DNA from 3 places in the Pseudoalteromonas sp. 20-MNA-CIBAN-0454 genome. Region 2 is predicted to be linked to each of the others. Evidence: predicted binding sites of a transcription regulator. Region 2 holds the regulator's gene; each other region holds the start of a gene.
The links. Region 2 encodes MetJ, which represses methionine synthesis genes. Its sites were predicted from a motif close to TAGACGTCTAGACGTCTA; they were not measured.
Positions count from the first base shown of each region.

Region 1: metA (homoserine O-acetyltransferase MetA) is a predicted target of MetJ. The motif match lies at 8,484-8,501, and genes of this name have one in related genera.
Region 3: metK (methionine adenosyltransferase) is a predicted target of MetJ. The motif match lies at 5,261-5,278, and genes of this name have one in related genera.

Region 1 is NZ_JBEOOB010000005.1:40,244-51,292, reverse strand. It holds gene AAEZ22_RS03675 (hypothetical protein) at 1-370, shown strand, start outside; gene cyoA (ubiquinol oxidase subunit II) at 686-1,600, shown strand; gene cyoB (cytochrome o ubiquinol oxidase subunit I) at 1,603-3,606, shown strand; gene cyoC (cytochrome o ubiquinol oxidase subunit III) at 3,603-4,250, shown strand; gene cyoD (cytochrome o ubiquinol oxidase subunit IV) at 4,250-4,609, shown strand; gene cyoE (heme o synthase) at 4,619-5,503, shown strand; gene AAEZ22_RS03645 (histone deacetylase family protein) at 5,658-6,566, opposite strand; gene ettA (energy-dependent translational throttle protein EttA) at 6,653-8,326, opposite strand; gene metA (homoserine O-acetyltransferase MetA) at 8,567-9,514, shown strand; gene AAEZ22_RS03630 (homocysteine S-methyltransferase family protein) at 9,504-10,583, shown strand; gene metH (methionine synthase) at 10,596-11,049, shown strand, end outside.
Region 2 is NZ_JBEOOB010000002.1:129,851-140,899, forward strand. It holds gene AAEZ22_RS01610 (pilus assembly protein PilP) at 1-263, opposite strand, end outside; gene AAEZ22_RS01615 (type IV pilus inner membrane component PilO) at 263-865, opposite strand; gene AAEZ22_RS01620 (PilN domain-containing protein) at 855-1,427, opposite strand; gene AAEZ22_RS01625 (pilus assembly protein PilM) at 1,415-2,494, opposite strand; gene AAEZ22_RS01630 (penicillin-binding protein 1A) at 2,626-5,136, shown strand; gene metL (bifunctional aspartate kinase/homoserine dehydrogenase II) at 5,227-7,572, opposite strand; gene metB (cystathionine gamma-synthase) at 7,578-8,816, opposite strand; gene metJ (met regulon transcriptional regulator MetJ) at 9,016-9,336, shown strand; gene AAEZ22_RS01650 (malic enzyme-like NAD(P)-binding protein) at 9,435-10,676, opposite strand.
Region 3 is NZ_JBEOOB010000004.1:1,875-12,923, reverse strand. It holds gene AAEZ22_RS02725 (TMEM175 family protein) at 59-637, shown strand; gene serA (phosphoglycerate dehydrogenase) at 742-1,971, opposite strand; gene rpiA (ribose-5-phosphate isomerase RpiA) at 1,981-2,634, opposite strand; gene AAEZ22_RS02710 (5-formyltetrahydrofolate cyclo-ligase) at 2,687-3,283, opposite strand; gene AAEZ22_RS02705 (hypothetical protein) at 3,304-3,855, opposite strand; gene metK (methionine adenosyltransferase) at 4,008-5,159, opposite strand; gene tkt (transketolase) at 5,463-7,454, shown strand; gene ppnP (pyrimidine/purine nucleoside phosphorylase) at 7,640-7,954, shown strand; gene hpf (ribosome hibernation-promoting factor, HPF/YfiA family) at 8,156-8,512, shown strand; gene AAEZ22_RS02680 (NRAMP family divalent metal transporter) at 8,725-9,897, shown strand; gene AAEZ22_RS02675 (alpha/beta hydrolase) at 10,248-11,049, shown strand, end outside.

The DNA of each region.
Region 1 (11,049 bases), on a different contig from region 2:
GAGTGCATTGTGTGGGCGCTTGAATAAGGCTGGGAAAGGCGTGTGCGTGGCTATAACATTAGTCGTATTTAATACCCTAATGCTGCTAAGCGGAGCTGCAGAGGATGCATTTAGCCTTGAAGCTTTGTTAAGCGATAACACTTTTGTAGAGCCGTTATTACTAACAATTGCTGAATTTTTAGCTTATCCGATTATTTCTAGCCAGTTACTTATTGGCCTTTGTTGGTTATTGTTTCATACATTTTCAGCACGTCGTGCTGGAATAATCCTCCGTAAAGCAGCCTTTGCTTTTAGCGAGGCTAAAGTTAGCCAACCAGTGCAAGCCGCACATGGTTGTCGTGCTCCACCTAGCTTTACAGGTTGTCTGTAAGGTTACCCCTTGTTATTGGTTTAATTATTTTGTCTTGCTGTAAATAATTAGCCTGTTGTAAACAAAGTAGCTCAGTGTTTTTTAAACACATTTCAGCCAACCACCACTCACCCAAGTTAACTTTTATTACGTTATATAAATGCGTTTAGAAAGCTGGGTTTGTTGCTAGGTCTTTATTGGCATGAGCTTTAGATTTTGAATAGCCCCCTTATTTTTTATAATTTGATATTAGCTAACTTGGGTTTACCGATAAACCGTTGCTTAGCGCTATTTTAAAGCAGCACCTTAGAACTTTTAGGTTTGTAGGATAGTCCCTTGATAATTCGTAACCTCTGTAATATTGCTTTAGCTAGTACAGTACTGGCGTTGTCAGGCTGTAAAGGCGGGATACTCGATCCAAAAGGGCAGATAGGCATTGATGAGAAAAACTTAATCATCATAGCTACTGTGCTTATGTTACTGGTAGTGATCCCCGTTATTGTGATGACTTTATATTTCGCTTGGAAATATAGAGACACACAAACTCATGAAATTTACGCTCCCAAATGGGCTCATTCTAATAAGATTGAAGCTGTTGTGTGGGCTGTTCCTATTGTTATTGTTGTTATTTTAGGTGTTATTACTTGGCAGTCTACACAAGCGTTAGACCCTTACAAGCCAATTGAAGGCAAAGGCAAGCACCTCACTGTAGAAGTGGTATCGCTAAACTGGAAGTGGTTATTTATTTATCCGGAGCAAGGCATTGCTACGGTTAACGAATTAGTGTTTCCGGCAAATGTACCGGTTGAATATAAAATCACTTCAGAGAGCACCATGAATTCATTTTTTATTCCGCAATTGGGGAGTCAAATATACTCAATGGCTGGCATGGAAACCAAGCTGCATTTAATCGCCAATGAACCGGGTACTTTTAAAGGTTTTTCGGCCAATTACAGTGGTGCAGGTTTTACCGGTATGAAGTTTAATGCCATTGCTACTCCTACCCAAGCCGGTTTTGACAAATGGGTAAGCGATATAAAAGCACAAGGTAATAACCTTACTCATGCAAATTATGTTGAGCTGGCTAAAGCGAGCGAAAACAACCAGGTGGCCTATTACGGCGACGTTGAAGCAGGCTTATTTCATACCATAGTGATGAAATATATGGGCGCACACGGCGATATGAATAAAAAGCACCCTGCAATGGGCGAGCATTCAACGCACTCATCTCACAGCCAAGGCGAGGAATAACCATGTTGTTTTTAGGTAAACTTTCAATGGATGCAATTCCGTTTCATGAACCCATTATTATGGTAACCATGGCCGTTATTGCATTAGCTGGGCTTATTATTGCCGGGCTTATTACAAAATATAAAAAATGGGGCGTGCTGTGGCGCGACTGGATCACCTCGGTTGATCATAAACGCTTAGGCGTAATGTACATTTTATTAGCGTTAATTATGCTATTTCGTGGTTTTTCTGATGCCATTATGATGCGTGCTCAGTTAGCACTTGCTACCAGTGGAGCTCCTGGGTATTTGCCACCAGAACATTACGACCAAATATTTACCGCACACGGCGTTATTATGATCATCTTTATGGCCATGCCATTTATGATAGGTTTAATGAATATTATAGTGCCATTGCAAATTGGCGCACGTGATGTCGCTTTTCCATTTTTAAATAACTTAAGCTTTTGGCTTACTGCCAGTGGCGCTATTTTAATTAATTTGTCACTTATTTTTGGTGAGTTTGCAAAAACAGGTTGGGTGGCTTATCCACCGCTCTCGGAGCTAACTTTTAGTGCCGGGGTGGGGGTCGACTATTATATATGGGCGTTGCAAATATCAGGGCTTGGCACATTATTAACCGCAGTGAACTTTTTAGTTACCGTGTTTAAAATGCGTGCACCAGGTATGAGCTTAATGAAAATGCCGGTTTTTACTTGGACCTGTACATGGGCTAATATTTTAATTGCCGCATCATTCCCTATTTTAACAGCCGTATTGGCCATGCTAACGCTTGACCGTTATCTCGATTTTCACTTCTTTACCAATGATCTGGGCGGAAACGCCATGATGTACATCAACCTATTTTGGGCGTGGGGTCATCCAGAGGTTTATATTTTAGTGCTGCCAGCATTTGGTGTGTTCTCTGAAATAATTTCTACCTTTACCAGCAAACGTCTATTTGGTTATAAGTCGATGATTTACGCCAGTGGTGCTATCTCTATTTTAGGCTTTATTGTGTGGTTACATCACTTTTTTACCATGGGTTCGAGCGCCAACGTTAATGCGTTTTTTGGGGTAATGACCATGGTTATTGCCGTACCAACCGGGGTTAAATTGTTCAACTGGTTATTTACTATTTACCGTGGCCGTTTACGTATAACCGTACCCGTATTGTGGACGCTTGGCTTTATGGTTACCTTTACCGTAGGTGGCATGACCGGGGTGCTATTAGCAATACCTGGTGCCGACTACGTACTGCATAACAGTTTGTTTTTAATCGCACATTTTCATAATACTATTATTGGTGGCGCGGTATTTGGCTACCTTGCTGGCTTTGCATTTTGGTTCCCTAAAGCAATGGGCTTTAAGCTAAATGAAGGCTGGGGTAAAGGCGCATTTTGGTGTTGGATTATTGGCTTTTTTGTCGCGTTTATGCCGCTGTACGTATTAGGCTTTTTAGGTATGACCCGTCGTTTAAATCACACCAATAACCCAGATTGGAATATTTGGTTATACATAGCTGCAGTAGGCGCAGTCATTATTATGTTTGGTATTATTTGCCAAGTAATTCAATTGTATGTGAGCTTTAGAGACCGTGAAGCACTTGACGATGCTACCGGCGATCCATGGAACGGTCACACGCTTGAATGGTCAACATCGTCACCACCACAGGCTTATAACTTTGCCCAAATACCGCATGTTGACGATATTGATGCCTGGACCGACATGAAAGAAAAAGGCCAAGCTTATCAAGGTAAAATAAGCTATAGCCCAATTCATATGCCTAAAAACACTTCGGCAGGGGTACTTATGGCTGCTAGTTTAACCGCATTTTGTTTTGCCATGATCTGGCATATTTGGTGGTTAGCTGCGGCAGGTTTAGTAGGAGGCATAGCTATATTTATCAAACGTTGTTATGCAAGCGATGTTGACTACTATGTGCAGCCCGACGAAGTAGCACGTATTGAACAAGCACATAACTTAAGTGCCACTATTTTAGCCACTGATAAGGAGCTAAACGCATGAGTACCTTGTCTGTTAGTCAAGAGTCAGTAACTTTAAACTCTGCAATTGTAAATACCAAACAGGATCATGATGCTCACGCGCATCATGATACCTCTAGTAATACTACTTTTGGTTTTTGGCTTTACTTAATGACCGATTGCCTATTGTTTGCCTCGTTTTTTGCTACCTACGCGGTGTTGTTTATGAACACCGCTGGCGGCGTATCGGGTAAAGATATTTTTGAGCTCGACTTTGTAGCAGTAGAAACTGCCGCACTGCTTATTAGTAGTATTACCTTTGGTTTTGCAATGATAGCCGCGCAAGGGCAAAAAAAGGCGCTGACCTTAATATGGTTAGCGGTTACTTTTTGTTTAGGTGTGGTGTTTATTAGTATGGAAGTTTACGAATTTAATCACCTAATTGTGCATGGCAATGGTCCACAAAAAAGTGCTTTTTTAACCTCGTTTTTTGCATTAGTTGGCTTGCATGGTTTACACGTAACCGCAGGTTTAATTTGGATGAGTGTAATGATGATTGAAGTTGCTAAACGTGGCTTAGGTAAAGCAACCGTAACGCGTTTGAGCTGCTTAAGCTTGTTTTGGCACTTTTTAGATATTGTGTGGATTTGTGTATTCACCCTAGTTTATTTAATGGGAGCAATGTAATGAGCCACAGCGAAACACATGCTTTAAAGCAAATGCAAAATGAGCATCACCACGATGAATCTCATGGCAGTGTTAAAAGTTATTTAATTGGTTTTGTATTGTCGGTAATTTTAACCGCTATACCATTTTATATGGTAATGAGTGGCGACTTTTCAAAAGCAACCACGCTTTACAGCATTATTACTCTAGCCGTAGTACAAATTTGGGTACATTTAAAATACTTTTTACACCTTAATTTTATTACCGAAGATGGCCGTGCAAGTACCTTCTCGTTTTTATTCAGTGCCCTAATTATTGTTATGGTGGTTGGGCTATCTGTTTGGATTATTTACGAATCTAACGCAATGATGATGTATTAGGAGCTAAAGATGTTTCGTCGTTATTTATCAGTAACTAAGCCAGGTATTATTATGGGTAACTTAATCAGCGTAGCGGGCGGGTTTTTACTAGCCTCCCGCGGTGATATAAACCCATGGCTAATGGTTGCTACCTTAATTGGCTTATCGCTAGTGGTTGCATCAGGTTGTGCTATTAATAATGTGATTGACCGAGATATAGATATTGCCATGGCGCGTACTCGCACCCGGGTAACAGTAACGGGCGAAATGTCTGCAATGGCTGCTTTATGTCATGGGGTGGTATTGGGGATTATAGGCTTTGGTTTATTAATAGCTTATACCACTCCTGCAGCAGTATTTTTTGCCGTCTTTGGTTACTTTATTTATGTAGGGGTTTATAGCCTTTACATGAAGCGTAACTCAGTTTATGGCACTTTTATTGGCAGTTTATCGGGGGCTGTGCCACCGGTTGTTGGTTACTGCGCAGTATCAGGGGAGTTTGATATGGGGGCATTAATTTTACTGGTAATGTTTAGCCTGTGGCAAATGCCGCACTCATACGCCATTGCTATTTTTCGCTTTAAAGATTACCAAGCAGCGGGTATTCCTGTATTACCTGTAGCGCAAGGTATTGATAAAGCAAAACGCCATATTGTGCTTTATATTGCCATATATGCCTTGGTTGTAATGCTGCTACCTATTAGTGGTTATACCGGTGCTGCTTTTATGGCGGTTGCCTGTATTACTAGTTTTTGGTGGCTGTTAATGGCGCTGCGGGGCTATCGTCGTAATATAGATATAAGCGGCTGGGCGCGTCAAGTATTCGCGTTTTCAATTATTAATATTACCGCACTTAGTATTGCTATGGCGGTAGATTATCAAAGCATAGCGCCGCAGTTACTCGTACTTAGTTAATTTAATCATACCTAATTAATACACCTAGTTAATAGTACCGAGTTAATAGTACCGAGTTAATTCCAAAGTTAACAAAGGCTCTGAGATATTCGAGGAGCCTTTTTTCGTTTTAACGCCCGCTGCAATATGTATTTATACCAAAACTCTAAAACTATTAAAAACGTGCTGCTTGCTCAACTACAATGCCATGACGCTGAGCTAAACGCTGGTGATCTCTGTCGTAACCGCCGCCAATAACCGTAGCTACCGGAGTGTTGTGCTCAAGGCAGCGTTTAAGTACGAGATGGTCGCGCTGCTCTATACCTTGCCAGCTAATATCGAGTTTGCCTAAACCGTCTTGTTGCCACACATCAACTCCCGCATCGTACAACACTAAATCGGGGTTTAGCTCTTTGAGCAAAAATTGCAGGGTGTCGTCAACTATGCCTAAATACTCAGCGTCTTGCATATTGTTAGTTAAACCAATATCTAAATCGCTAGGGGATTTACGAAACGGAAAGTTTTTTTCGCAATGAATCGAGCAGGTATACGCATAAGGCTGATGTTGCAGCATGGCCGCGGTGCCATCGCCTTGATGTACGTCTAAATCAAAAATAAGTACATTAGTAACCTCACCCGACTCAATTAATGTTTGCGTAGTAAAAGCCAAGTCGTTAACCATGCAATAGCCTGAGCCAAAATCAGTATGCGCGTGGTGTGTACCGCCTGCTAAATGGCATGCCATACCGTGTTTAAGGGCTAAGCGAGCGGTTTGTAGTGTACCTTGTGGGGCTGTAAAGGTACGCGCCATTAGCTCTTTTGACCAAGGTAGACCAATACGGCGCATGGCTTTTTCGTCTAATTGATTATGATATAGGTCGTGAATATAGTTTTCGCAGTGTACTAATTCTAGTGCCTCTGGCGTACCTAATAACGGCTGTACTAAGTTATCGCCAACTAATCCTAACTGCTTAACGTGCTGGTATAAATGTGCAAATTTACTCATTACAAAGCGATGTTTAGGATCAAAGCTAAACGAGTAATTAGGATGATAAACTAACGGCAAGTGAGGATTTAGGGTCATAAAATTCTATTTGTAGTTATAGTTATAAAACAAAAGCCCTACATAAATGCAGGGCTTAATTATTGCCTAGAGCTTAAAATTAGCTATTAACCAATCTTTTTGTACTTAATACGCTTAGGTTGAGTTGCCTCAGCACCTAACGTCTTTTTAAGCCACTCTTCGTACTCAGTGTAGTTACCATCAAAGAAGTTAATTTGGCCTTCGTCGCGGTAATCTAAAATATGTGTAGCAATACGGTCAAGGAACCAACGGTCATGCGATATACACATTACACAACCAGGAAACTCTAAAATAGCGTTTTCTAGTGCACGTAGTGTTTCAACGTCCAAGTCGTTAGTTGGCTCATCGAGTAGTAACACGTTACCGCCAGCTTTTAATAACTTAGCAAGGTGTAAACGGTTACGTTCACCACCCGATAGGTCTTTAACAAATTTTTGCTGATCGTTACCTTTAAAGTTAAAACGGCTAACGTAAGCACGGCTTGGGAACTCAAAATTACCAATTTTAAGTACGTCTTGCCCGTCAGATATTTCTTGGAAAACAGTTTTGCTTTCGTCCATACCGTCACGGAACTGATCAACCGTTGCAATGTGTACGCTTTCACCTATGGTGATGTTGCCGCTGTCTTGCTGTTGCTCGCCGCTGATCATTTTAAACAGTGTTGATTTACCCGCGCCGTTAGCACCAATAATGCCCACAATGGCACCTTTTGGCATGCTAAAGCTTAAATCGTCGATTAATACACGGTCGCCAAAGCTTTTACGTAAGTTAGTTATTTCAAGCACTTGATCCCCTAAACGTGGGCCAGGCGGAATAAACATTTCGTTGGTTTCGTTACGTTTTTGATAATCAGACTGCTGCATTTCGGTAAACTGCGCCATACGTGCTTTTGACTTAGCTTGGCGGCCTTTAGGGTTTGAACGAACCCATTCAAGCTCTTGCGCAATTGACTTTTGACGTGCTTTTTCAGATTTTTGCTCTTGTTGTAGGCGCGCATCTTTTTGCTCTAACCACGAAGAGTAGTTACCTTCCCATGGAATACCTTCACCACGGTCAAGCTCTAAAATCCAACCTGCTACATTATCTAGGAAGTAACGGTCATGCGTTACCGCCACAACTGTGCCTTCGTAATCGTGTAAGAAGCGCTCTAACCAGGCAACCGACTCAGCGTCTAAGTGGTTAGTTGGCTCATCGAGAATAAGCATGTCTGGTTTTTCAAGTAACAGTCGGCATATAGCAACACGGCGGCGCTCACCACCCGAAAGGTGCTCAATTTTAGCATCCCACTCAGGTAAACGTAGTGCATCGGCAGCGCGCTCTAAAACGTTGTCTATGTTGTGACCATCGTGCGCTTGAATAACCGCTTCAAGCTCGCCTTGCTCTTTTGCAAGTGCGTCAAAGTCAGCGTCTTCCATGGCGTATTCGTTATACACTTCGTCAAGGCGTTTAAGCGCGTATTTAACTTCGCCAACAGCTTGCTCAACGATTTCGCGTACGGTTTTGCTTTCGTCTAAAACAGGTTCTTGCGGTAAGTAACCAATTTTAGTGCCTGGTTGTGGAAAGGCATCACCTTCAAAGTCTTGGTCAACACCGGCCATAATACGTAGCAATGTTGATTTACCAGAGCCGTTTAAACCAAGCACACCAATTTTAGCGCCCGGGAAAAAGTGTAACGAGATGTCTTTTAAGATAGTGCGCTTAGGTGGCACAACCTTAGAAACTCGACTCATCGAGAATATAAATTTATCAGGTAAAACCATGGAAAAAACCTTCAAATAATAATAAAAATTACAATGCTCTATTGTAGTGGTTGACGGGTGAGGCAGTCAACGAATGGCCAATTTTAAACCGACAAACAAACTATAAAGTGCACAAAAACGATTATAAAATAGGATGAAAAAATTTCATTTGGATATTTAGACATCTATACATCTATTGGTTGATATTTTTTCTTATCTGTTCATAATAAGTTTTCGGTTTTGATGAATAGGAGTAAAAGGATGCCAATTACAGTAAAAGACGAGCTACCAGCTATTGCTCGCCTGCGCCAAGAAAACGTATTTGTAATGCCACAAACTCGTGCAAAAACGCAAGAAATTCGCCCCATGCGTTTGGCTATTCTTAACTTAATGCCTAATAAAGTTGAAACCGAAGTACAGTTTATTCGTTTGCTTGCCAATTCGCCCTTGCAAGTAAATGTAGAACTACTGCGTCTAGACACTCATCGCAGTAGCAGTAATTCAGAGCAGCACCTAGACACCTTTTATCGTTATTTTTCAGAAGTAAAAAACAATAACTACGATGCATTAATAGTTACCGGCGCGCCGCTAGCGCATTTAGAGTACCAGGATGTAGCTTATTGGGATGAGTTTACCGCAATTTTAGATTGGGCTGAGCAGCATGTTACGTCTACACTTTTTTCGTGTTGGGCAGCGCATGCAGCGCTTTATCATCATTATAAAATAAAGCGCGATTTAAAAACCGATAAACTGTGCGGCGTATTTACGCACCAATGTTACTTTGAACATGGGGCGTTAACGCGCGGCTTTGACGACACCTTTTTAGTACCGCATTCGCGTTATGGCCATGTAGATGTAAATAAAATAAATGCTTGCAATGAACTAGTTGTGCTAGCGGGTTCTAAGAAAGTAGGTGCTTACTTAGTTAAAAATAAGTCGGGCAGCCAAGTGTTTATTACCGGCCACCCAGAGTATGACGCCGACTCGTTAAAAGCTGAATACCAACGCGATTGCGAAAAAAGCGACAATGCGCCCAAGCCCGAAAATTACTTTCCAGATGATGATGCAACTAAACAACCTTCAAAAACGTGGCAAAGCCATGCTTTTTTACTTTTTTCGAACTGGTTAAATTATTACGTGTACCAAACTACACCCTATGATATTAATTTAGTTAGCCAAGACGTAAGGACTAACAACTATGCCGAATAACCCTCTTAATAATGACCAAAATAAGCACGACGAACTAAGTGCAGCGTTAAAAGAGCGAATTTTAATTTTAGACGGCGCTATGGGCACTATGATCCAAGCACACCAATTAGAAGAGCAAGACTATCGCGGTGAGCGCTTTAAAGATTGGCATGTACTTATTCGCGGTAATAACGATTTACTAAGCCTTACGCAGCCTAAAATAATTACCGATATTCATCGTAGCTTTTTAGCTGCCGGTGCCGATATTATCGAAACCAATACCTTTAACTCCACCACCATTTCGATGGAAGATTACGACATGGCTAATTTAAGCCGTGAAATAAACCTAGAGTCGGCAAAATTGGCACGGCTACTTTGCGATGAGTTTAGTGCTAAAACACCCGAAAAACCACGTTATGTAGCGGGCGTACTTGGGCCAACGTCAAAAACTTGTTCATTGTCGCCCGATGTAAACGATCCGGGTTATCGTAATGTTACCTTTGATCGTTTAGTTACTGCCTATGTAGAATCGACCTTGGCACTGATGGAAGGTGGCGCCGATATTATTTTAATCGAAACCATATTCGATACCCTCAATGCTAAAGCTGCATCGTTTGCAGTAGAGGAAGCGTTTGAGCAAGCAGGGCGCACATTACCAGTTATGATCTCCGGCACTATTACCGATGCCTCTGGGCGTACGCTTTCGGGGCAAACTACCGAAGCCTTTTATAACTCTATTCGCCATATTAAACCGCTTTCTATAGGCCTTAACTGCGCCTTAGGCCCAGATTTACTGCGCCAATATGTGCAAGAGTTGTCGCGTGTATGCGAAACCTTTACCTCTGTGCATCCAAATGCAGGCTTGCCTAACGAATTTGGTGGCTACGACCTAGAAGCAAAAGAAATGGCAACCGAAATTATTGATTGGGGAAAGTCGGGCTTTATTAATATTGTAGGTGGTTGCTGCGGCACCACACCTGCGCATATTCGCGCCTTTGCAAAAGGGCTTGAAGGCGTTAAGCCACGCCAATTGCCAGAAATTGAAGTACGCATGCGTTTATCGGGCCTCGAAGCCTGTAACTTAAATTAAGGAGCCGCCAACATGACTCAAAAAATAGCTGTATTTACTAATGTCGGCGAACGTACCAATGTAACCGGCTCCGCCATGTTTAAACGTTTGATCATGGAAGAAGACTATGAAACCGCGCTAACTGTTGCCCGCGAGCAAGTAGAAAACGGCGCGCAGGTAATTGATATAAACATGGACGAAGCCATGTTGGATTCAAAAGCCGCCATGGTTAAGTTTTTAAATTTAATTGCCTCAGAACCCGACATTTCTCGCGTACCTATAATGGTCGACTCCTCTAAATGGGAAGTAATAGAAGCCGGTTTAAAGTGTATTCAAGGCAAAGCCATTGTTAACTCAATTTCGTTAAAAGAAGGCGAAGAGCCGTTTATTCGTCAAGCCAAAACCATTAAACGTTTTGGTGCAGCGGCTGTAGTTATGGCCTTTGATACCGACGGCCAAGCCGCCACCGCCGATAGAAAGTTTGAAA
Region 2 (11,049 bases):
ATTCTATCTGGATCTGGGTGCAAACAGTTTTTAATTTGCGTTAACTTATTTTGTATAATTTCAGGTTGTGGAGCTACAAATGGGCTACGCAATTGACCTGCATTGTATTCAAAATACTCAAACTGAATGAGCTCTGGTATTTTTTCCACTCTGGGGGTTGTACTTGCTTTTACCTGATCAATAAATTCTTTTTGTTCAGAAGTGTCACTATTACAGCCACTCAATAACATTGTAAAAATAGCCACTAAAGGGAGTTTATTCATTATTTAGTCCCCTCTTCGTAGCGATAAGTTTTTGCAATCACACTAAATGTTAACTGCTTTTCTCCAGATGATAAAATAGAAAAGTCATGTAAACTAACAATTCGCGGTAATTGAGCCACTTTACCTACAAACTGACCAAATTCATGGTAGGTCCCTACCACTTCTATTTTTATTGGCAGTTCGGTATAAAATTCTTTTTCAACTTCAGGCAACCAACCAATTTTTAAAAAGGTTAAGCCACTGGTAGTACCCACATAAGATAAGTCATCTAATAAGCCTGGGGTTTCATTAGAGGTTGGTAGGCGTTTTAATAGCTGAGAAAACTTATCTTCCATTTCAATCATTTGCAGCCGATAAATATCTAGTTTACTGGCTACCGCATATTTGGTGCGATAAGTAGTGCGCAGCTCCACCTCTTTGGCTACCGCGTTGTGATAACTGTCTATTTCATCCGAAACTAATAAGCTATAGCTAAAAAACAACACTAAACCCGCAATAAAAGCACCGCAAATAACTTTAACAATAACCGGCCATTCACCTATATTATCAAGTTCTATTTCATTCCAATCTATATCTTTAAAAGCTTTAAAATCAAGGTTCATCATGTACCTCGCCAATTTTATCGAATGGTTTTACATAAAATTCCATATTAAAATCACTCAACAAACGCGACGATTTATCGCCAGCAACAATACCTTGCATTACTGGGCGCTCTAATAAATAAGAACCTTGCACTTCACGTAACAAGGTTGAAAGGCGATTATTTGATTCGCTTTTTCCAAGTACATGAATTTGATTACCGCGTCGCTCTAGCTTAGTTAAATAAACCCCTGCAGGTACTATTTTTGCGACTTCATCCATAATTTGCGTGCCTAAATTACGACTCCTTTGCAGGTTTTCAATTAAGCGCATACGCTGCTGCAGGTTTTCTTTTTTCTTATCTAGCTCTCTAATGTCTCTTATTTCTTTATCTAGCATACTTATTTCTGCACTAAGGTAATTGTTTTTTAGATTTTGACCCTCTTTTAAAGCGCCATAAAATGAGCTCAATAAATACATACTCAAAAAACACAAAACAACAACTGCAATTAATGAAGTAATAAACTTCTTTTTTGAGTCTTCACGCTGTAGTTCACGCCAAGGCAGTAAATTTATATGTGGCATGATGAAAAGCTCCTCAAAGCGAGTCCTGTTGCAATAGCAAATTGCGTGCGATGACGCTGTAATACATTACGGTCAACTCTAGGAGATATTTCCATATTTACAAATGGCTCGGCTACAATTGTGTGTATACCTAACTCTTCGACTAATAAGCGCTCAAAACCGCTAATCATAGCTGTACCACCGGTTAATACAATATAATCTAGCTGATCTTTACCCGTGGTGGTTAAAAACATTTGCACCGCGCGGCGCACTTGTTGTAGCAAGGCTGTTTGAAAAGGTGCAAGTACTTCAAAGGTATAATTTGGCGGTAAGTCGCCGGTTGCTTTACCAATTTCAGCTTCATCAAAGCCTTTATTATAATAAGTAACAATACTATTAGTGTATTGATCGCCACCAAACACTTGGTCGCGGGTATAAATTGTATCGCCCGCTTGCACTACACTTACGAGTGTTAATACCGCGCCAATATCGACAATTGCAACGCACTTATTAAATGCATCACTTGGTAACTGTTGATAGTACACATCCATTGCTCGGCTTAATGCGTAGCTTTCTACGTCAACCACTTTAGCAACTAAGTTAGCCGCTTCTAACGCGCCAACACGTGCTTCAACGCTTTCAGTACGCGCAGCCGAAAGCAATACATTCATTTTACTAGGATCGGCGGCATTGGTTGATAGCTTTTCAAAATCAAGATTAACTTCATCTAATGGATAAGGAATTAAGCTGTCTGCTTCAATTTCAATTTGCGATTCTAATTCAGCGTCACTTAAGGTGACATCCATGAAAATCACCTTGGTGATCACGGTCTGGCCTGAAACAGCCACCGCAGCTTCTTTTAGTGATTTAGGTAATTTTCGTTTTAATTTAGTTATTACATTACCAATTGCTTCAATATCTTGAATAGTACGCTCACTCATGGCGCCTTTTGGCATAGGTTCAATTGCAAGTGCTTCTAATCGAAGCCCAGTGTCTGTTTCACTTAACAGTACAGCTTTGATAGAGTGCGATCCTATATCAATGCCTACCATCATCGGCGATGGCTTTTTAAATAGTTGACTTAGCATGTTTGCAACTTTGCCTTTGTTTTAATAATAAACAAGTTATAATTCTTATCTGAAAAAATACTATTCATTTTTTAATCAATATATACTAGCAGCCTCAACTTGTAATTGGGAGTCCATTTAGGGAAATATCAGTGATTTTATTAAAAAGAACTTTACAATTTTTTATCATTTGCACATTATTTGGACTGATCACTTTGTTCAGCCTTTATTATTACGTTAAACCTGATATCCCAAGTGTGCAAGTTTTAAAAGACGTGCAATTACAAACTCCTATGCAAGTATTCACTAAAGATGGTCTGTTGATCAATCAATTTGGTGAAAAACGACGAATTCCGGTCACAATAGACCAAATACCACAACCCCTCATTAATGCATTTTTAGCCACCGAAGACAGCCGCTTTTATGATCACCTTGGTATTGACCCAATAGGTATAGTCCGCTCTGCGCTTGTACTTATATCTACCGGAGAGAAAAAACAAGGCGCTAGTACTATTACTATGCAGCTAGCACGTAATTTTTTCTTAACCCGCGAAAAAGCCTACATTCGTAAAGTAAAAGAAATTTTTATCGCGATACATATTGAAAACTTATTAAGCAAAAACGAAATTCTTGAGCTGTATTTAAATAAAATTGAATTAGGTAATAGGGCGTTTGGTATTGGTGCAGCAGCGCAAGTTTATTACGGTAAAGAACTAAAAGACTTAACCCTTGCGCAAATGGCAATGATTGCCGGCCTGCCAAAAGCACCTTCAGCGCTTAATCCTATTCGCAATCCAGTGCGTGCTAAAGCGCGTCGTAATGTCGTACTTGGTAGAATGTTGTCTGAACGTTATATAACCCAAAGCGAATATGAAGAGACTATTAATCAACCTATAACGGCCGTTTTTCATGGCGCTGAAATAGATTTATACGCACCTTATATATCTGAAATGGTGCGTGCAGAAATGGTTGCTAAATACGGTATTGATAAAGCGTACAACTCTGGCTTTAAAATATTTACCTCGGTAGAATCCCACGTTCAACAAGCTGCGCAAACGGCTTTAGTAAATAACTTACATAGTTACGATATGCGCCACGGTTTTAGAGGTCCAGAGCGTTTATTATGGGATGCGCAAACACAACCAGCATTAAGCCAAGCACAAATTCTTAACCAGCTAAAAGACGTAAAACAGCTTGGCGACTTACAAGCAGCAGTGGTATTGGCGGTTAACGAAAAAACAGCCGACGTTTTACTAAAAAATGGTGAACTGGCAACACTTACATGGGATAACTTAAAGTGGGCACGTAAATATATTACGCGTTACCGCCAAAGTTTTGCTCCTAAAGCTGCAACTGAAATATTAGTACCAGGTGCACAAATATGGCTACGTAAAAACGACGATAATAATTATTTATTGAGTCAAATTCCTGAAGCCTCTAGTGCCATTGTGTCTTTAGACCCTCAAGATGGCCGTATTAAAGCAATTGTTGGTGGTTATAGTTTTGAGCAAAGCCAGTACAACCGTGCAGTGCAAGCTAAACGCCAAGTCGGCTCAAACATTAAACCCTTTATTTACTCTGCAGCTCTGGAAAAAGGCTACACTTTAGCATCCATTTTAAACGACGCTCCAATTAATCAATGGGATAAAAGCCAAGGTATTGCATGGCGCCCAAAAAACAGCCCTGCAGTTTATAATGGCCCAATTCGTATTCGCCGCGCATTGGCGCAATCTAAAAACGTTATTTCGGTTCGTCTTCTACGTGGTGTAGGCTTGCAACGTACTGCTGATCATTTACTTAAATTTGGTTTTGATAATAAAGACATTAACCGCAGTGAATCTTTAGCGCTTGGTAGTGCTTCCATTTCTCCATTAGAACTTGCTCGTGGTATGAGCGCGTTTGCTAATGGCGGGCATTTAATAGAACCGTATTTTATATCTGAAATTCAAGATGCCTTTGGTACAGTGTTATTTAAAGCAAACCCAGCCCTAGCCTGCGATGAGAACACGCAGCCCCTCGCTATCGAAAATAACAGCAGCCTAACGATAGAAAATACTGAGCAAGGTGAAAAAGCGCAGCAAACAGTGCAATGTGCCCCACGTATTATTTCTAAACAAAATGCTTTTTTAATTGCAGACGCTATGAACAGCGCAATTTGGGGCGGCGGAAGCTGGAGCAATAAAACAGGCTGGACGGGGACTGCATGGCGAGCACAGCGTTTAGGGCGTCGTGATTTATCGGGTAAAACAGGTACCACAAACGATTCTGTTGACACTTGGTTTAGTGGTTTTAACCGCAATGTACTCACCTCAGTATGGGTTGGCTTTGACAACCCTGGCAATACTCTAGGTCGTTCTGCTTATAACAACAACCTTGATAGTGGTCAAATAACAGGGGCTGAATCGGGCGCTAAAACAGCTCAACCGGCATGGAATGAATTTATGAGGGCAGCTCTTGATGGGCAACCAGAAGCGCCAATTGAACCACCTGAAGGATTAGTTTCTATTCGTATTGATTTAGCGACTGGCTTATTAAGCCACAAAAATGATTACACTAGCCGCTTTGAATACTTTGAAAAAGGCACTACCCCAACTAGTTATGTGCTTTCGCAGCCAAGCGATATTTTTGAAGAAAACACCAAAACAGAAGAAGAGCTATTTTAACCATAAGCACATCTCTCATTAGCTAAATGGTTAATTACGCTAAAAGAACGGCAACCTCTTTAGGTTGCCGTTTTTTGTTTTATTTAATTATTACTTTAAGTTTTTTATCAGCCAATATAAGTCAGAATGAACGCCTGCTGCAGTCACTTCCTTACCAGCACCTGGGCCTTGTATAATCAAGGCATTATTGCTGTACCACTGGCTGTTAATAACAAAAATATTATCACCCGGGGTTAAGTTTGCTAATGCGTCATTGGGCGTAACATACGCTAACCCTACTTTGGCCGTTACGCTATCGTGCCCAATACTCAGTAAACCTGTATAACGAAGTACCGCGTTTTGTAATTTTGCATTGCGTGCATGCTCTTCAATAAAAGTGTCGAGCTTATGTTTATTAGCTAAAAAGTCATCCCAGCTACCTAGTGCTAGCTCATCGGGCATTAACGGCGCTAAGGCAATGTCGTTAAGGTCTAATTCAACCCCTAACTCTCGCGCTAAAATAAGTAGCTTACGCTGCATATCTCGCCCCGATAAATCTTCGCGCGGATCGGGTTCAGTAAAACCCATTTGTTGCGCTTCAAGTAATAACTCAGAAAATGCAGTTGCGCCATTATACATACTACATAACCACGATAACGTACCCGAAAAAACACCTTCTATACGTGTTATTTTATCGCCACTGTTTTGTAAATCTGCAAGGGCAAAATTAATTGGTAAACCGGCACCCACACTAGCGTTATAGCGCCAATATAAATTGCGCTGCGCAATATTGTGCTGCAACGCTTTATACCAAGGAGTTGGCGCGGTACCAGCATACTTATTAGCACTAATTAAATGACAATCAAGCGCAACAAAATCTGGGTATAACTGACTAAATTGCTCGCTGGCGGTTATATCTATAACCACTTTATGCTCGTAATCAAGCTGGCCAATAGCGGTTAATAAATCTTGGCTGCTATAGTCAACAGCCTCTAACTGCCATTGGTTCTTCCAGTGCTGTACATTTATGCCGCTGGGATTAAATAGCAGTTTTTGCGAACGTGCTAATCCCACTAACTTAATATTAAAGTCGGTTGATAAGCGTGCTAGCTGCGCCGATAGTTGGCTAACAAATACATCCCCTACGTTACCAAGCCCTGCCACTATTAAGGCAATTTCTTGGCCTTTAGTGATCAGTTTATCGTGCAGCACATTAAGCACATCACTATCAATAAGCTGATCCGTCAGTAGCAATACATAACCACTATCTTGATGCACAAAGCGAGGTTCAATATTATGCAAATTGAGCAACTCGCGTGCCTGAGTACTCAATGAGTTTATATCTTGCTCAGGAGCAACTAGCGCGCAACCATGTAGGTTAGACTCGCTAATATTGGCTCTTCCTGCAAAGTAACTAACTACTTGATGGGTCGCTACTGCCGGTACTATTAGGTAAGTTTCACCCGCGCTACTAAAATGATGCAAACTATGTTGAATAAGCTGGCTAACCTGAGTTACCTCACCCTCAACTAGCCCTTCAACACTAAGTAAATCTATATTTTCTAATGTAGTAATAAAGCGTTTTTGTTTTACACAGCCCTCTTTCACTACATTTGTAGAGCTTGCTTGCACGTCAAAACTACTGCGCACCGCAAGCTTTATATCGGTATTTTTAAGTGGCGATAATGTTTTAGCGTGTAAAACGGGGTTACCTAATCTTGCCAATAAGTTAGCTTGCGCTCTACATACCTTAGCGTATTTAATGGCCTTGTTAACTTTACGTGGGTCGGTACTAAATATCCCTTGTGTATCGGTCCAAATATATACTTGTTTAGCATTGCAATAACTTGCCAATAAGGTTGCACTGTAATCACTACCATTGCGACCAAGAGTGACCGTATCGCCTTGGGTATTAGCCGCAATAAACCCTGTTACCACGTTAATTTTGTGCTGGCTAATAAGCTCACTACACTGCTGTGTATTTTGGCTATGCAATAATTGTCCATCACTTAGCGTAAACAAGCCTCTTGCGTCTTGCATGCATGCAGCAACATTAAGTTGCTGCAAATACGCTGCGAGCAAACGAGCTGACCACAACTCACCATAGGCGAGTAGCGCCGCTTCTTGCAACTGATCAGTACTCGCTAATTTAGCAACTAAACTTAGCTCTTCATTTAGAGTGGTTAAAGCGCTGCGCTTTAAATCGCCCTGCAGTAGCTGCGTTATTAAATCACTTTGATGATTGTTTAATTGCAATACAATATCAGCGAGCGCTTGAGTATCGTGCTGCTGATAACTTTGCCACAGTTTTACTAATGTATCTGTGGTTTTTCCTGCAGCCGATACCACTACACAATCACCGGGCTGAGCTTGCCCTATAATTATTTTTGCAACGCTTTTATAGCGCTCGGCTGAGCTTAAACTCGAACCACCAAACTTATGAATATTATTAGTCATATTAATTACCACAACGCCGGGTGAGCAGCGCTCAATTTAACATTACTACTTGCGCTAGCGCCTGCTTTACCTGCGTTATTGTGCTGACCTGGTTGCACTAAATTAAATACCCGATCAAAGTCTGCTAATAAATCTGCTACATCTTCAATACCTACCGACACACGAATAAGCGTATCGCCAACGCCAGCGGCTAAACGAGCCTCGGCTTCCATTCCTGCATGCGTCATTGTTGCTGGGTGGCATATTAAGCTCTCTACGCCACCTAAAGATTCAGCTAAGCTAAATGTTTTAAGGTTTGTTAAAAATGCAGCTGCGTCATTTACATCACCTTTAATGTCAAAACTAACCATGCCACCAAAACCAAGTTGCTGTGCTTTAGCCAATTCATGTTGTGGATGCGACTCTAGCCCCGGGTAATATACTTGGCTAACAAATTTTGAGCTTTCAAGGTACTTAGCAATAGCTAAGGCATTTTCTTGATGCTGTCGTAAGCGTACATTTAAAGTACGCAAGCCACGCAAAGTTAAGTAACTATCAAACGGTGCCCCCGTTATACCAATATTATTTGCCCACCAAGCCAGTTCTTCACCTAGTTCGTCAGTTGCAGCAATAACCGCACCGCCAACCACGTCTGAGTGGCCATTTATGTACTTAGTGGTTGAGTGCACCACAATATCAACGCCAAATTTAATCGGGTTTTGTAATGCAGGCGATAAAAAAGTGTTATCTGCGGCTACCAAAGCACCGCATTGTTTCGCAATATCGGTTACTGCTTTAATATCAGTTAAACGTAAAATAGGGTTACTAGGGGTTTCTATCCAAATTAACTTAGGTTTGATTACTAAAATTTGCTGCAAACTTTCTGGTTTAGTTAAATCTAACACTTCGAGTTTTAATAGGCCGCGCTTTTGTAATGAGGTAAATAAGCGATAGCTGCCGCCATAACAATCATGGGGGATCACTAACGTATCGTCACTATTAAGCAGCTGAGTGGCTAAGTGTACGGCAGCCATTCCTGTTGCAGTAATAATGCCGCGAGCACCACCTTCGAGTTCGCTGAGTGCTTGGGCTAAAGTATCACGATTTGGATTACCACTGCGGCCATAGTCATATTGACGTTTTGTATCAAAGTCGGCAAACGAATAAGTGGTTGATAAATACAGCGGAGGCACAACCGCGCCATGGTGCTTATCAGCATCGACACCACTGCGAACTGCAATTGTCGCTTTATTTTTTTCACTCATATTTATTACCTGCTTTATTTAGATGTTTAGACGTCTAAAACAGTAATTCATTCAACTTAAGAAGTCAAAACATTTAAACACCTAGCCATCTGTGCAACAAGTATTTGACTAATTTGTTTAAATCGATAGAATTTCACGCATATTCGCGCTATTTTTTAGTAGGGTGAGCAATTAATAATCTGAGGCAACGATACATCTTATGGCAAAATGGAATGGCGAGTATATTCACCCATACGCAGAACACGGGAAAAAATCAGAGCAAGTTAAAAAGATCACCGTTTCGATCCCGCTAAATGTATTAAAAGTACTAACCGATGAACGAACCCGTAGGCAAATTAATAACTTACGCCATGCAACTAATAGCGAGCTATTATGTGAAGCATTTTTGCATGCGTTTACTGGGCAACCGTTACCTAACGATGATGATTTACGTAAAGATAACGCCGAAAAAGTGCCTGAAGAAGTGAAAAAAATAATGCAAGAAATGGGCTTAGAAGTTCCTGTTTTAAACGAAGACTAAACAGCGGCTTTTAAACAAAAAAACCTCAGCCATGCTGAGGTTTTTTTATGGCTATAAATTACACTGAAGTAACTTAATACCGAGCAACATAATGCTGCTTATTCCATATAGTTTGCTGGCAGCTCTATTTGCGCTACGCCTGAAGCAATGGCTGCTAATGCAACTGCTTTAGCAATACGCGGCAATAAACGCGGGTCCATAGGCTTAGGAATAATATACTCTGCACCAAACGCTAGCTTATCGACACCGGCAGCTTTTAGTACTTCTGGCGGAACCGGCTCTTTGGCAATACTACGAATAGCTTCAACTGCTGCAATTTTCATTTCATCGTTAATTTCACTAGCACGCACATCAAGTGCACCACGGAAAATAAACGGAAAACACAACACGTTATTAACTTGGTTAGGGTAATCTGAGCGCCCTGTTGCCATAATTAAATCGCTTCGTGCGCCGTGTGCCAGTGCCGGATCAATCTCAGGGTCTGGGTTCGAACAAGCAAATACGACTGGCTTTGCTGCCATTAATTTTAAATCATCGGCCGATAATAAGTTAGGGCCCGACACACCAACAAATACGTCAGCATCTTCAATTACATCTTGTAATGTACGCTTATCGGTATTGTTAGCAAATAACTGTTTGTACTCGTTTAAATCATCACGGCGAGTGTGAATAACACCTTTACGATCAAGCATATAAATATGTTCACGCAGTGCACCACACTTAATTAATAACTCCATACAAGCAATCGCTGCAGCGCCGGCACCTAAACATACAATAACTGCATCTTCAATATCTTTGCCTTGCACTTCCAGCGCATTTATCATACCTGCAGCCGTTACAATAGCCGTGCCGTGCTGATCATCATGAAAAACAGGAATACTACAGCGTTCAATAAGCGCCTTTTCAATTTCAAAACACTCTGGTGCTTTAATATCTTCAAGGTTAATACCGCCAAAAGTATCAGCAATATTAGCCACAGTATTTATAAAGTCTTCGGTAGTGCGGTGTTTTACTTCAATATCAATTGAGTCAATGCCTGCAAAACGCTTAAACAACAACGCCTTGCCTTCCATTACCGGTTTTGACGCTAAAGGCCCTAAATTTCCTAAACCTAAAATAGCAGTACCATTGGTGATCACTGCAACCAAATTACCTTTACCTGTGTACTTATAGGCATTTACAGGGTCAGCAGCAATTTCACGCACCGGCTCAGCTACACCGGGGCTATAAGCTAAAGCGAGATCATGAGCCGTTTCTGCAGGCTTGGTTAGCTCAATGCTGATTTTACCTGGAACGGGGTGAGAGTGATAATGTAGTGCTTGTTCACGAAAGTCCGACATAACGCGATTATATCCTGCAATTTAAGTTAAAGTGAGAGGGAGTAAAGCGACACTTAACATGCCTTAAAGTACGATACCCTTATTATTTTTAAATTCCAAGCAATATCAGGTCTATCCTGTTATATGCTAGATCTGTTAATTTTAAGCGAATTTTCAGCAACTTCGATAAAAACATCGCTACTTTTCATAAATATAAATTGTGCTAAAAGGCACTTTTCAAGCTTATTTTAGTTAAAAGTATTATTCACAAAACAGCGTTTTTAAAATGTGAATAAAATCAGCTAAAAGCGATTATTTATTCTGCTTTAACAACACATAGCTTCATGTTGGCTACTTTTAGAAACCGAGTTTAAAATTTAGCTATTAAAAATAT
Region 3 (11,049 bases), on a different contig from region 2:
TCGTATTAAATAGCCATTAAGGCTCAAACTAATTACTTAAAGTTGAACGGGGTTACAGATGGGAAAAGGTCGATTAGAAGCTTTTAGTGATGGTGTGTTGGCAATTATTATTACCATTATGGTATTGGAGCTAAAAATACCTGAAGGCGCAGGAATTGAAGCACTTGTGCCTATGCTCCCTAACTTTTTTAGTTATGTTTTAAGTTTTGTATACGTAGGAATTTACTGGAATAACCACCATCATTTATTACACGCTGCTGGCAGTGTTTCGGGTGGGGTATTGTGGTCAAATTTAAATTTACTTTTTTGGTTATCATTATTCCCGTTCTCGACCAGTTGGATGGGAGGTAATCACTTTGAGCCGCTACCTACCGCGACTTATGGTGCCGTGCTGTTTATGGCGGCGATTGCGTATAATATTTTACAACGCAGCATAATGGCAACAGATGGCTGCAGCTCTGTTTTACGCAAAGCAATCGGCGCAGATTGGAAAGTCAAAGTGTCTATGGCGCTTTACTTATCGGCAGTTGGTGTAGCATTTGTAGCACCGTGGTTAGCACAAGTAATATATGTGGCAGTGGCGCTGCTATGGTTAGTGCCTGATAAAAGAATAGAGCAGGCAGTTAATCAAAATTAAAATATATTCCTATTTTAATTAGTTTTACCGCTAAGCAGGGGAATAAAAAAGCCGCGTTTACTATAAAGTAAACGCGGCTTAAAATTTTCTAAAGCTTAAATTAGTTAGTGTAAAATACGTGCTCTTATCGTGCCTTCAACAGCGCTTAGCTCTTTAAGGGCAACTTCTGAGTGGTCGGTATCTACATCAATAACTACATAACCAATTGATTCATCAGTTTGTAGGTACTGCGCGGCAATGTTAATACCGTGCTGTGCAAACGCTTGGTTTATTTGTGTTAATACGCCAGGGCGGTTGTGATGTACATGCAGTAAGCGACTACGATTAGCAAGCTCTGGTAGTGATACTTCAGGGAAGTTAACAGCAGTAATAGTTGAGCCGTTATCTGAGTATTTAGCTAATTTTCCAGCTACTTCAATACCAATGTTTTCTTGTGCTTCTTGAGTTGAACCACCAATGTGCGGCGTTAAAATAACATTGTCAAAATTACGCAGTGGCGATACAAACTCTTCATCGTTAGATTTAGGCTCAATCGGGAATACATCGATTGCTGCACCACTGAGTTTTTTGTCGGTAAGCGCTTCTGCCAATGCGTCAATATCAACCACAGTACCGCGTGAAGCGTTTATTAAAATAGCGCCCTGTTTCATAACCGCAAGTTCGGCAGTGCCAATAAGGTTCTTAGTTTGTGGGGTTTCAGGTACATGCAAAGTAATAATATCAGAGCGTTGTAATAGCTGAGTTAAATTATGTACTTGCTTAGCGTTGCCAAGTGATAACTTATCTTCAATATCGTAAAACTCAACATGCATACCAATATTTTCGGCCATAATACCTAACTGGGTACCAATGTGGCCATAGCCAATAATACCCAATGTTTTACCACGAGCTTCAAACGAGCCGTTTGCGGTTTTTAACCAGCCGCCACGATGTGCAGCAGCATTACGCTGTGGAATACCGCGTAATAGCAACAGTATTTCACCAAGTACAAGCTCTGCAACCGAGCGGGTGTTAGAAAATGGTGCGTTAAATACTGCGATACCACGTTCGCGCGCCGCATTTAAGTCAACCTGGTTAGTGCCAATACAAAAGCAGCCAACCGCAACGAGCTTTTCAGCAGCTTCTAACACAGCTTGGTTAATATGAGTACGAGAACGAAGCCCCACAAAGTGTACGTCTTTAATACGTTCTTTTAGCTCGTCCTCAGGTAAGGATGTTTTAACATAGTCGATGTTGCTATAACCGTTACGTTTTAGCGTTTCAACAGCGCTTTGGTGAACACCTTCAAGCAAAAGAATTTTAATTTTGTCTTTTGCCAACGATACCTTACTCATAACCTCATCCTATTTAATTTGTGGCCCATTTTTAGTGCCGATAATCACTTTATCAGCGCCACGCTCTGCGAATAGGCCGTTGGTAACTACGCCAACAATTTGATTAATTTGTGTTTCAAGTTGTTTAGCTTGGGTAATTTTTAAATTATGTACATCTAAAATAACGTTACCGTTATCGGTAACTACACCTTGGCGATACACAGGATCACCACCAAGTTTTAATAATTCGCGTGCTACGTAACTGCGTGCCATGGGTATAACTTCAACCGGCAGTGGAAAACCACCCAAGGTTGCTACTAATTTGGTGTCATCTACAATGCACACAAATTGTTTAGCTACCGCTGCTACTATTTTTTCACGAGTAAGGGCTGCACCGCCGCCTTTAATCATTTCGTTATGGGCGTTAATTTCATCAGCGCCGTCAACGTATACATCTAAAACATCAACGTCATTAAGTTCAAATACTTCAATGCCTAGCGCTTTTAAACGAGCAGTTGAGGCTTCTGAACTAGAAACCGCACCTTTAATGGTGTCTTTTATTGAGCCTAGTGCATCAATAAAGTGATTAACCGTTGAGCCTGTACCTACGCCTACAATAATGTTCTCTTTTACAAACTCTAACGCTGCCCAAGCAGCTGCTTTTTTTAATTCGTCTTGTGTCATTGTTTTATGCTCATTTATGTCAAAAATTTCTGCTGGTATACAAAGTAACGCTTTACCAACAGTAGGTTTTATTTGGGGTGATAATTGTTTTAAGTGGCACATCCCATGATTCTATGGGTAAAGCTGTTACTTTTTGGCATTCATGTGCTAAACCAATAAGTTGCGGCTTTTGCCAGTGTTGCTGGTGTAGCCGCGCCAATGTCCGATCGTAAAACCCACCCCCCATTCCTAAGCGATTACCTTGGTTATCAAATGCCACTAATGGCATAAGTAGGTAATCAAGCTCTGGTAACGGGCATATTTGAGTACAATTGAGCTTAGGTTCCAAGATACCATAGCGGTTTGCCTTCATGGGTGAGTTTTTTTCATAACGCTGAAATAGTAAACTAGCCCCGTTAAAGGGGTGGATTACAGGTAGGTAAAGGGTGTGCCCTTTATCCCATAATTCATTAATTAACAATGAGGTATCTAACTCGCCGTCGTTACTAAAATAAATGGCAACATGCTCTTTTTTAGTGTTTTTTTTGCCATTTAAGTATTGAATAAAATTCACTTTTAGCGATTGGGCGGCAATTAATTGTTGGTTACTTGATAAATTATTACGCAGTTCGCGGACAGACGCTCTTATTGTTGCACGTTTATTGCTCACTTTAGGATTTCACCCCGTAATTAAAAAGAGAATAAGTTAGGGACGGTTAAATATATTGCTAATAAAATAAGCAAAGTAACCACAGTTGCTATGAGTGAATATAACAACACATTACTGCGTTTTTGCAGTGGCGTGAGCAACTCATCATCAAGCATAAGATCATCGTCTTGCCACTCTATGTGTTCATCGGTAATTGCTGTGGCTTCAACCTCGGGTAGGCGCTGTTCAAGCTCGTCTAGTTTTTCTTCAAGGCGAATTAAGCTACTGGTAATGTAATCAAGCGCATCAAAAATTCTGTCATCGCGCTGGCTACTCGTTGCACTTGTCAGTTGAGTATTTTTATTAGGGTTGGTAACAGCCTGCAGCTTACTTTTAATACCTAAGCTGGCAAGTAGTTTGGCTTGCTTTAGGGCTTTGTCTTTATTACTTGGCGCAAACAGTGGCTTACCTTTAAAAAAAAGAGCTACTTTTTCATCTGACGTTTTTAATTTTGTAGCAAGCATGGCAGTAACAGCTTTGCTGTCAACGCCCTCAGCGAGTCCTACAAAGGTAACACGAAAGTTGTCGGCCATTTTTAATTCCCTAAGCTTTTATAGTAAAACGAGTATATACCGAAAGTGCAAAACAATTCGAGAGTGATTTATGTTTCACGGCTTGAATAATAAGCTTTAGATATAAAAACGACCCTTAAAAGGGCCGTTTATATTTTTAATAGTATGTTGGCTTAAAGGCCAGCAGCAGCGCGAAGTGCTTCTGCTTTATCAGTACGCTCCCAAGGGAACTCTTCACGACCAAAGTGGCCGTAAGCCGCCGTTGGAAGGTAGATAGGGCGCTCTAAATCAAGCATTTTAATTAAACCGTAAGGGCGCAAGTCAAAGTGCTCACGAATAAGCTCAATTAAACGGCTTTCTTCTAGTTTGCTGGTACCAAAGGTTTCTACGCTTATAGACGTAGGCTCTGCAATACCAATAGCGTACGATACTTGTAGCTCACACTTATCAGCAAGGCCAGCAGCAACAATGTTTTTAGCAACATAACGTGCAGCATAGGCAGCACTACGGTCAACTTTTGATGGATCTTTACCAGAGAAAGCACCGCCACCGTGACGAGCCATGCCGCCGTAGGTATCTACAATGATTTTACGACCGGTTAAGCCACAATCGCCCATTGGTCCGCCAATTACAAAGCGACCTGTTGGGTTAATAAAAAACTTAGTCGCGCTAGTAATTAGCTCAGCAGGAAGTACCGGCTTGATGATAGTTTCCATCACCGCTTCGATTAAATCTTTTTGTGAAATATCTTCGCTGTGCTGTGTAGAAAGTACAACAGCATCAATACCTACTGGCTTGCCGTTTTCGTATGCAAACGTAACTTGTGATTTTGCATCTGGGCGTAACCAGTTAAGCTCACCGCTTTTACGAACCTGTGCTTGGCGCTGCACTAAACGGTGTGAGTAGGTAATAGGAGCAGGCATTAGTACTTCAGTTTCGTTACATGCGTAACCAAACATTAAGCCTTGATCGCCAGCGCCTTGCTCTTCTGGGCTAGTACGGTCAACACCTTGGTTAATGTCAGGAGACTGTTTACCAATAGTGTTTAAAATTGCACATGAATCTGCATCAAAACCCATATCTGAATTAGTGTAGCCAATGTCGCGAATTGTTTTACGTGTAATTTCTTCGATATCAACCCATGCGCTAGTAGTGATTTCACCACCAACCATAACCATACCGGTTTTTACGTAAGTTTCACACGCAACTCGGGCATGAGAATCTTGCTCAAGGATAGCATCAAGTACCGCATCAGAGATTTGATCGGCGATTTTATCCGGATGACCTTCAGAAACAGATTCAGAAGTAAATAAATGTTTTGCCATTGTATTTCTGCTCACAAATATTGCGCTTCACAAACGTCGGTATTAGCGCTTAAAAATTAAGGGGCGTATTTTATCGAAAACAAAACACCTTGCATAGTGTTTTTACGCCTAGACGTCTAAATAAAATATTTAATAACTTTTCGGTCTCAAAAAATATTCATAATGACCTATTATTATGGGTTTTTAATTGCACACCGCCCCTACAATAAGTAAGAATGGACTATACACTAGTCGCCAAGTTATACGGCGGCATAATCGAATACATAAATACCCGCGCAAAAATATATTAAGGTAGGAGAATTCATGCCATCTCGCAAAGAACTTGCAAATGCTATTCGTGTCTTGTCAATGGACGCAGTACAAAAGGCCAAATCTGGTCATCCTGGAGCCCCTATGGGCATGGCAGATATCGCAGAAGTATTATGGCGCGATTATCTAAAACATAACCCAACAAACCCAGAGTGGGCTGACCGAGATCGCTTTATATTATCGAACGGCCACGGTTCAATGCTTATTTATTCTTTATTACATTTAACGGGTTATGATTTACCGTTAGACGAAATTAAAAACTTCCGTCAAATGCATTCAAAAACACCTGGTCACCCAGAGTACGGTTATGCACCAGGAATCGAAACTACTACCGGCCCGTTAGGTCAAGGGATCACTAACGCAGTAGGTATGGCAATTGCCGAAAAAGCGCTAGCTGCACAGTTTAACCGTGAAGGTCACGATATTGTTGATCACTTTACCTATGCATTTATGGGCGACGGCTGCTTAATGGAAGGTATTTCTCATGAAGCTGGTTCACTTGCAGGCACATTAGGCCTAGGTAAACTTGTTGCATTTTGGGATGACAACGGCATTTCAATCGATGGCGAAGTAGAAGGTTGGTTTACCGATGATACGCCAGCTCGCTTTAAAGCATACGGTTGGCATGTAATTAGTGGTGTTGATGGCCACGACAGCGATGCTATAAGTGCTGCAATCGCAGAAGCTAAAAGTGTTACCGATAAGCCATCACTAATTTGTTGTAAAACAATTATTGGTTACGGCTCACCTAATAAGTCGGGTAGCCACGACTGCCATGGTGCACCACTTGGTGAGGACGAAATTAAAGCGTCTCGCGAATTTTTAGGTTGGACTGGCGATGCATTCGAAATCCCTGCAGACATTTATGCACAATGGGATAGCAAAGAAAAAGGTCAACAGCTTGAATCAAGCTGGGATGAAAAATTTGCAGCATACGCAAAAGCATACCCAGAGCTAGCGTCAGAATACAAGCGTCGTATTAACAACGAACTGCCAGGCGATTGGGCTGAAAAATCTCAAGCATACATTGAAGAGCTGCAAGCAAATCCAGCAAACCCTGCGTCTCGTAAAGCGTCGCAAAATGCATTAAACGCATTTGGCCCGTTATTACCAGAATTTATGGGTGGCTCTGCCGATTTAGCTGGCTCAAACCTAACAATTTGGGATGGCTCTAAAGGCTTAACACGCGACGATGCAAGCGGTAACTACATTTATTACGGTGTACGTGAGTTTGGTATGTCGGCAATTATGAATGGTATTGCGCTGCATAAAGGCTTTATTCCTTACGGTGCTACGTTCTTAATGTTTGTTGAATATGCAAAAAATGCCGTACGTATGGCTGCATTAATGAAGCAACCAAGCATTTTTGTATACACGCACGATTCAATTGGTTTAGGTGAAGATGGTCCAACTCACCAACCAGTAGAGCAAATTGCAAGCATGCGTTTAACGCCTAACTTATACAACTGGCGTCCATGTGACCAAGTTGAGTCGGCAATTGCATGGCAACAAGCTATTGAGCGTAAAGACGGTCCTACATCACTAATCTTTACTCGCCAAGGTTTAGAGCAACAAGCACGTAACGCACAGCAACTGAGCGACGTTAAAAAGGGTGGTTACATCCTTAGCTGCGACGGCAATCCAGAGCTTATTTTCATTGCAACGGGTTCTGAAGTGCAACTAGCACAAGATTCTGCAAGCGAACTACGCAAGCAAGGTAAAAAGGTACGTGTTGTATCTATGCCGTGTACTGATGCTTTTGAAACGCAAAGCGCAGCATACAAAGAAAGTGTATTGCCAGCATCTGTTTCACGCCGCGTAGCAGTAGAAGCAGGTATTGCTGATTACTGGTACAAGTACGTTGGCCTAAATGGCGCAGTAGTAGGTATGACTACCTTTGGTGAGTCAGCGCCTGCAGGTGAGCTGTTTGAGCACTTTGGCTTTACTGTTGAGAACATAGTAAACAAAGCAAACGAACTTTTTTAATCGCCTTTGATTAAATAAAGTAAGCAATTGAAAAACCCGCATATGTTGCGGGTTTTTTTATGCACGAATATGAAACAACTTCACTTAAAGCAATACTGCTTTCCTTGCAAGAAAGTAAGCTATCAGGCAAGGTAGTGCGATAAAATTTATAAATAAAAATCTTAAATTATTAGCAGGAGCTAAATATGTCAAAGTTCGAAAATGTTAGTGTAATTAAAAAAGCCAATGTGTATTTTGATGGCAAAGTGTCAAGCCGAACCGTTTTATTAGGCAGTGGTGAAGCAAAAACATTAGGCTTTATGCAACCAGGTGAGTTTGTGTTCGACACTAACCAAAAAGAATGTATGGAATTATTAGCAGGGCAGTGGGATATTTTATTGCCAGGTGAAAGCGAGTGGAAAACATTTAATGCGGGCGAATCATTTAATGTTGATGCAAACGTAAGCTTTAAGGTAAAAGTAAGCGATTTTGCTGATTATTGCTGTTCATACACAGATTAATAGCACAAATACAACGCGGTTAGTATGTTATTTAACCGCTTAAAGAGCCCGTATAATGCGGGCTTTTGCATGTTTAATGCTCAGTGAGTGATCTAAATCAGCTTTACTAACAAATATTTGCTTAAATAGTTACATTTCTCCTTGTGTTAATTCATATTGCCCCCAATACTAACTATGAAGTAACACATAAAAGGATATAAAATGAAAATTAATCTTACAGGTCACCATGTTGACGTTACTGATTCAATTAGAGAACACGTAAACGAAAAGTTTTCAAAAATAGCGAATCACTTTCCATCTTTGATCGCGCTCGACATTATTCTTTCTAAAGTTCACAACAAGCTTCAAGCGGAAATTAGCACTATTTACGAAGGTGCACGTATATCGGTTAAGGGCGAAAACGAAGTGCTGTATCCAGCAATTAGTAGTGCCGCAAAAAAACTAGATACGTCACTAAAACATCGCAAAGGGCAAATTAAAGCTAATTTGCATGAAAAACCAGAAATAACAACCCCAGAAATTGCACACGAAATCATCCAAGAGATGGATCTTCGTTAACGTTTTTAGAGTTTAGGCCCTAACTTTTAGGGCCTAAAACCATTATTTATTAGCTTCGTTTTACCCCCTCATTTATTAATACTTTTCAGCTTTCATTTTGCGTTAAAACTCTGTAATTTATTCATTATTATAAATAAACAGTAAGTACACACATGCGCTCTGTAGTATCAAATTGGCAAACTCGCTTAAATGCATTGGGGCCGGGAATTCTAATGGCAACCGCTGCAATTGGTGGTTCACATTTAGTGGCATCAACCCAAGCGGGAGCCATATTTGGCTGGCAATTATTTTGGCTTATTTTAGTAGTAAACGTTTTAAAGTACCCATTTTTTCGCTTTGGCATGGAGTACACACTCGCTACCAAAAATAGCCTAGTAGAGGGTTATAAAAGCAAAGGGCCATTTTATTTTTACAGCTTCATTGTCCTAAATGTTGTTGCCGCTATCGTTAATACCGCAGGCGTATTATTACTCACCGCAAGCTTGTTGCATTACGCACTACCTATCACAATAGAAATAACACTGCTGTGTTGGATTTTACTTGGCGTGTGCTTAACCATACTTTTGCTAGGGCACTTTAAAGCGCTAGATAACGTGGCAAAAGGCATTATGGGGCTACTTACATTAGCAACATTAATAGCACTCGCTATTGCCTTTAGTAATGGCCCAATGGCACCTGCTGACTATGTAGGCCCTTCGCCGTATGAGTTAGCCATGCTTAGCTTTATGGTGGCACTAATGGGCTGGATGCCCGCCCCCATTGAAATATCCGCACTTAGCTCACTGTGGTTAAAAGAAAAACAAACACAACAAACAATATCTAAACGCGAAGGCTTATTCGACTTTAACGTGGGTTACTGGTTAACCGCAGGCTTAGCGCTGGTGTTTTTTAGCTTAGGTGTATTAGTGCAATACGGGCAAAGCAGTAATATAGAACTCGGTGGGGTCGCTTTTGCCAAACAGCTTATTGATATGTACGCACTTACCATTGGCGAGTGGGCAAGGCCGCTAGTATCAGCCATCGCTTTTTTATGTATGTTTGGCACCACATTAACGGTACTAGATGGTTATGCGCGTACTTTAAACGAATCGCATAAATTACTTGGTTTTAAGCAATCAAAACACAGCTTAAATACATGGCTAATACTGCAAGCACTTGCTGGTATGGCGGTTATTTTATTTTTTGAATCAGCCTTAGGCCCTATGCTTACCTTTGCCATGACACTGTCATTTGTAACCACCCCTATATTTGCATGGCTTAACTTTAGCCTAGTGCGCTCCGAGCCCAGCATTAAACACGGCGTACTACTTAAAAGCTTAAGTTGGGTAGGATTGCTGTACTTAGTCGGTTTTTCTGTAGCATTTGTAGTGTGGATGATGATGTGATTTTAGGTGCGAGGCGAAGGACCCATAGTAAAACGAGCAATCACTGAATACTTGATTTGGTGGGGGTTGCAAAGTTGGCAGGCCACTTGCTGTTGCTAAGCACGTAATTAATAAGTTGTAGGCTAAATTTAGCCTGCAATCTTGAAGTCTCTGATTAGAAGCTAAATACCCATAATTAGCAGCGTTGATAGTCAGCTTAGAGCGAAAAGCAGACACTGAAAAAGTTAAATTTATTCCTACTTCTTTGAGTAGGAGCCTAATTTTGTCTGATAACATTATTAACCGCTGTTTTCGTGTGTTATAAACCATCTAAATGGTGTTGAATAAGCCGTTAACTTTAAAGGTATCCAATGAGATTTATATTAATCGTTTTATTTTTTTTAAATTCTACTCAAGCTCTTGCGCAGTATGACCGCTTGAGTCTAAATTCTGAGTTCCTAGGAAAAGACGTTACCGTTCAGATATCGTTACCAGACACTTATCGACATTCTGATAACTTTTCATACCCTGTACTAGTTGTATTAGATGGCGCCACTCAATTCAATCACGCGGCAGCTAGCGCGCATTTTTACAGCACTTATGCAGCAATACCGGAAATGATTGTTGTAGGTGTAAGTCTAAAAAATAGATTAGCATTTTTTACTCATACTGAGCCTGAAGCATTTGTCGGTCGAGCCGGTAAAGCTGACTTACTCACGCGTTTCCTACAAGAAGAGTTATTAAACCAACTTAATAAGCAATATAGAGTTGCGCCTTATTATGTTATCGCAGGCCACTCACTTTCTGGTCTATATACCAGTTACCTTGCAGTTAAAGGTAATACTAAATTTAATGCTGCGATATCCATTAGCCCAAGTCTTTGGTGGGATGAAGCTACAATAGTTACAGACTTTGAAAAGAAGCACTCAACCAGTGGAGCAAAAACTTTTCGATGGTTTCTAAGTATGGCAAGTGAGCCGAACGAAATGCCCGAAGCTTTTGATCGCATGTTATTGGCATTGGAAAAAAAATCAAAATCAGGGCTTTATTATAAGTACGCAAGGTTCCCCGATGAAACACACGACACCACTCCCGTAGTAGGAATGGCAAAAGGGTTACAAGCTATTTTTTCTGATTGGAATGCGGTACCTGAGATTGATATCATGCCTCTGT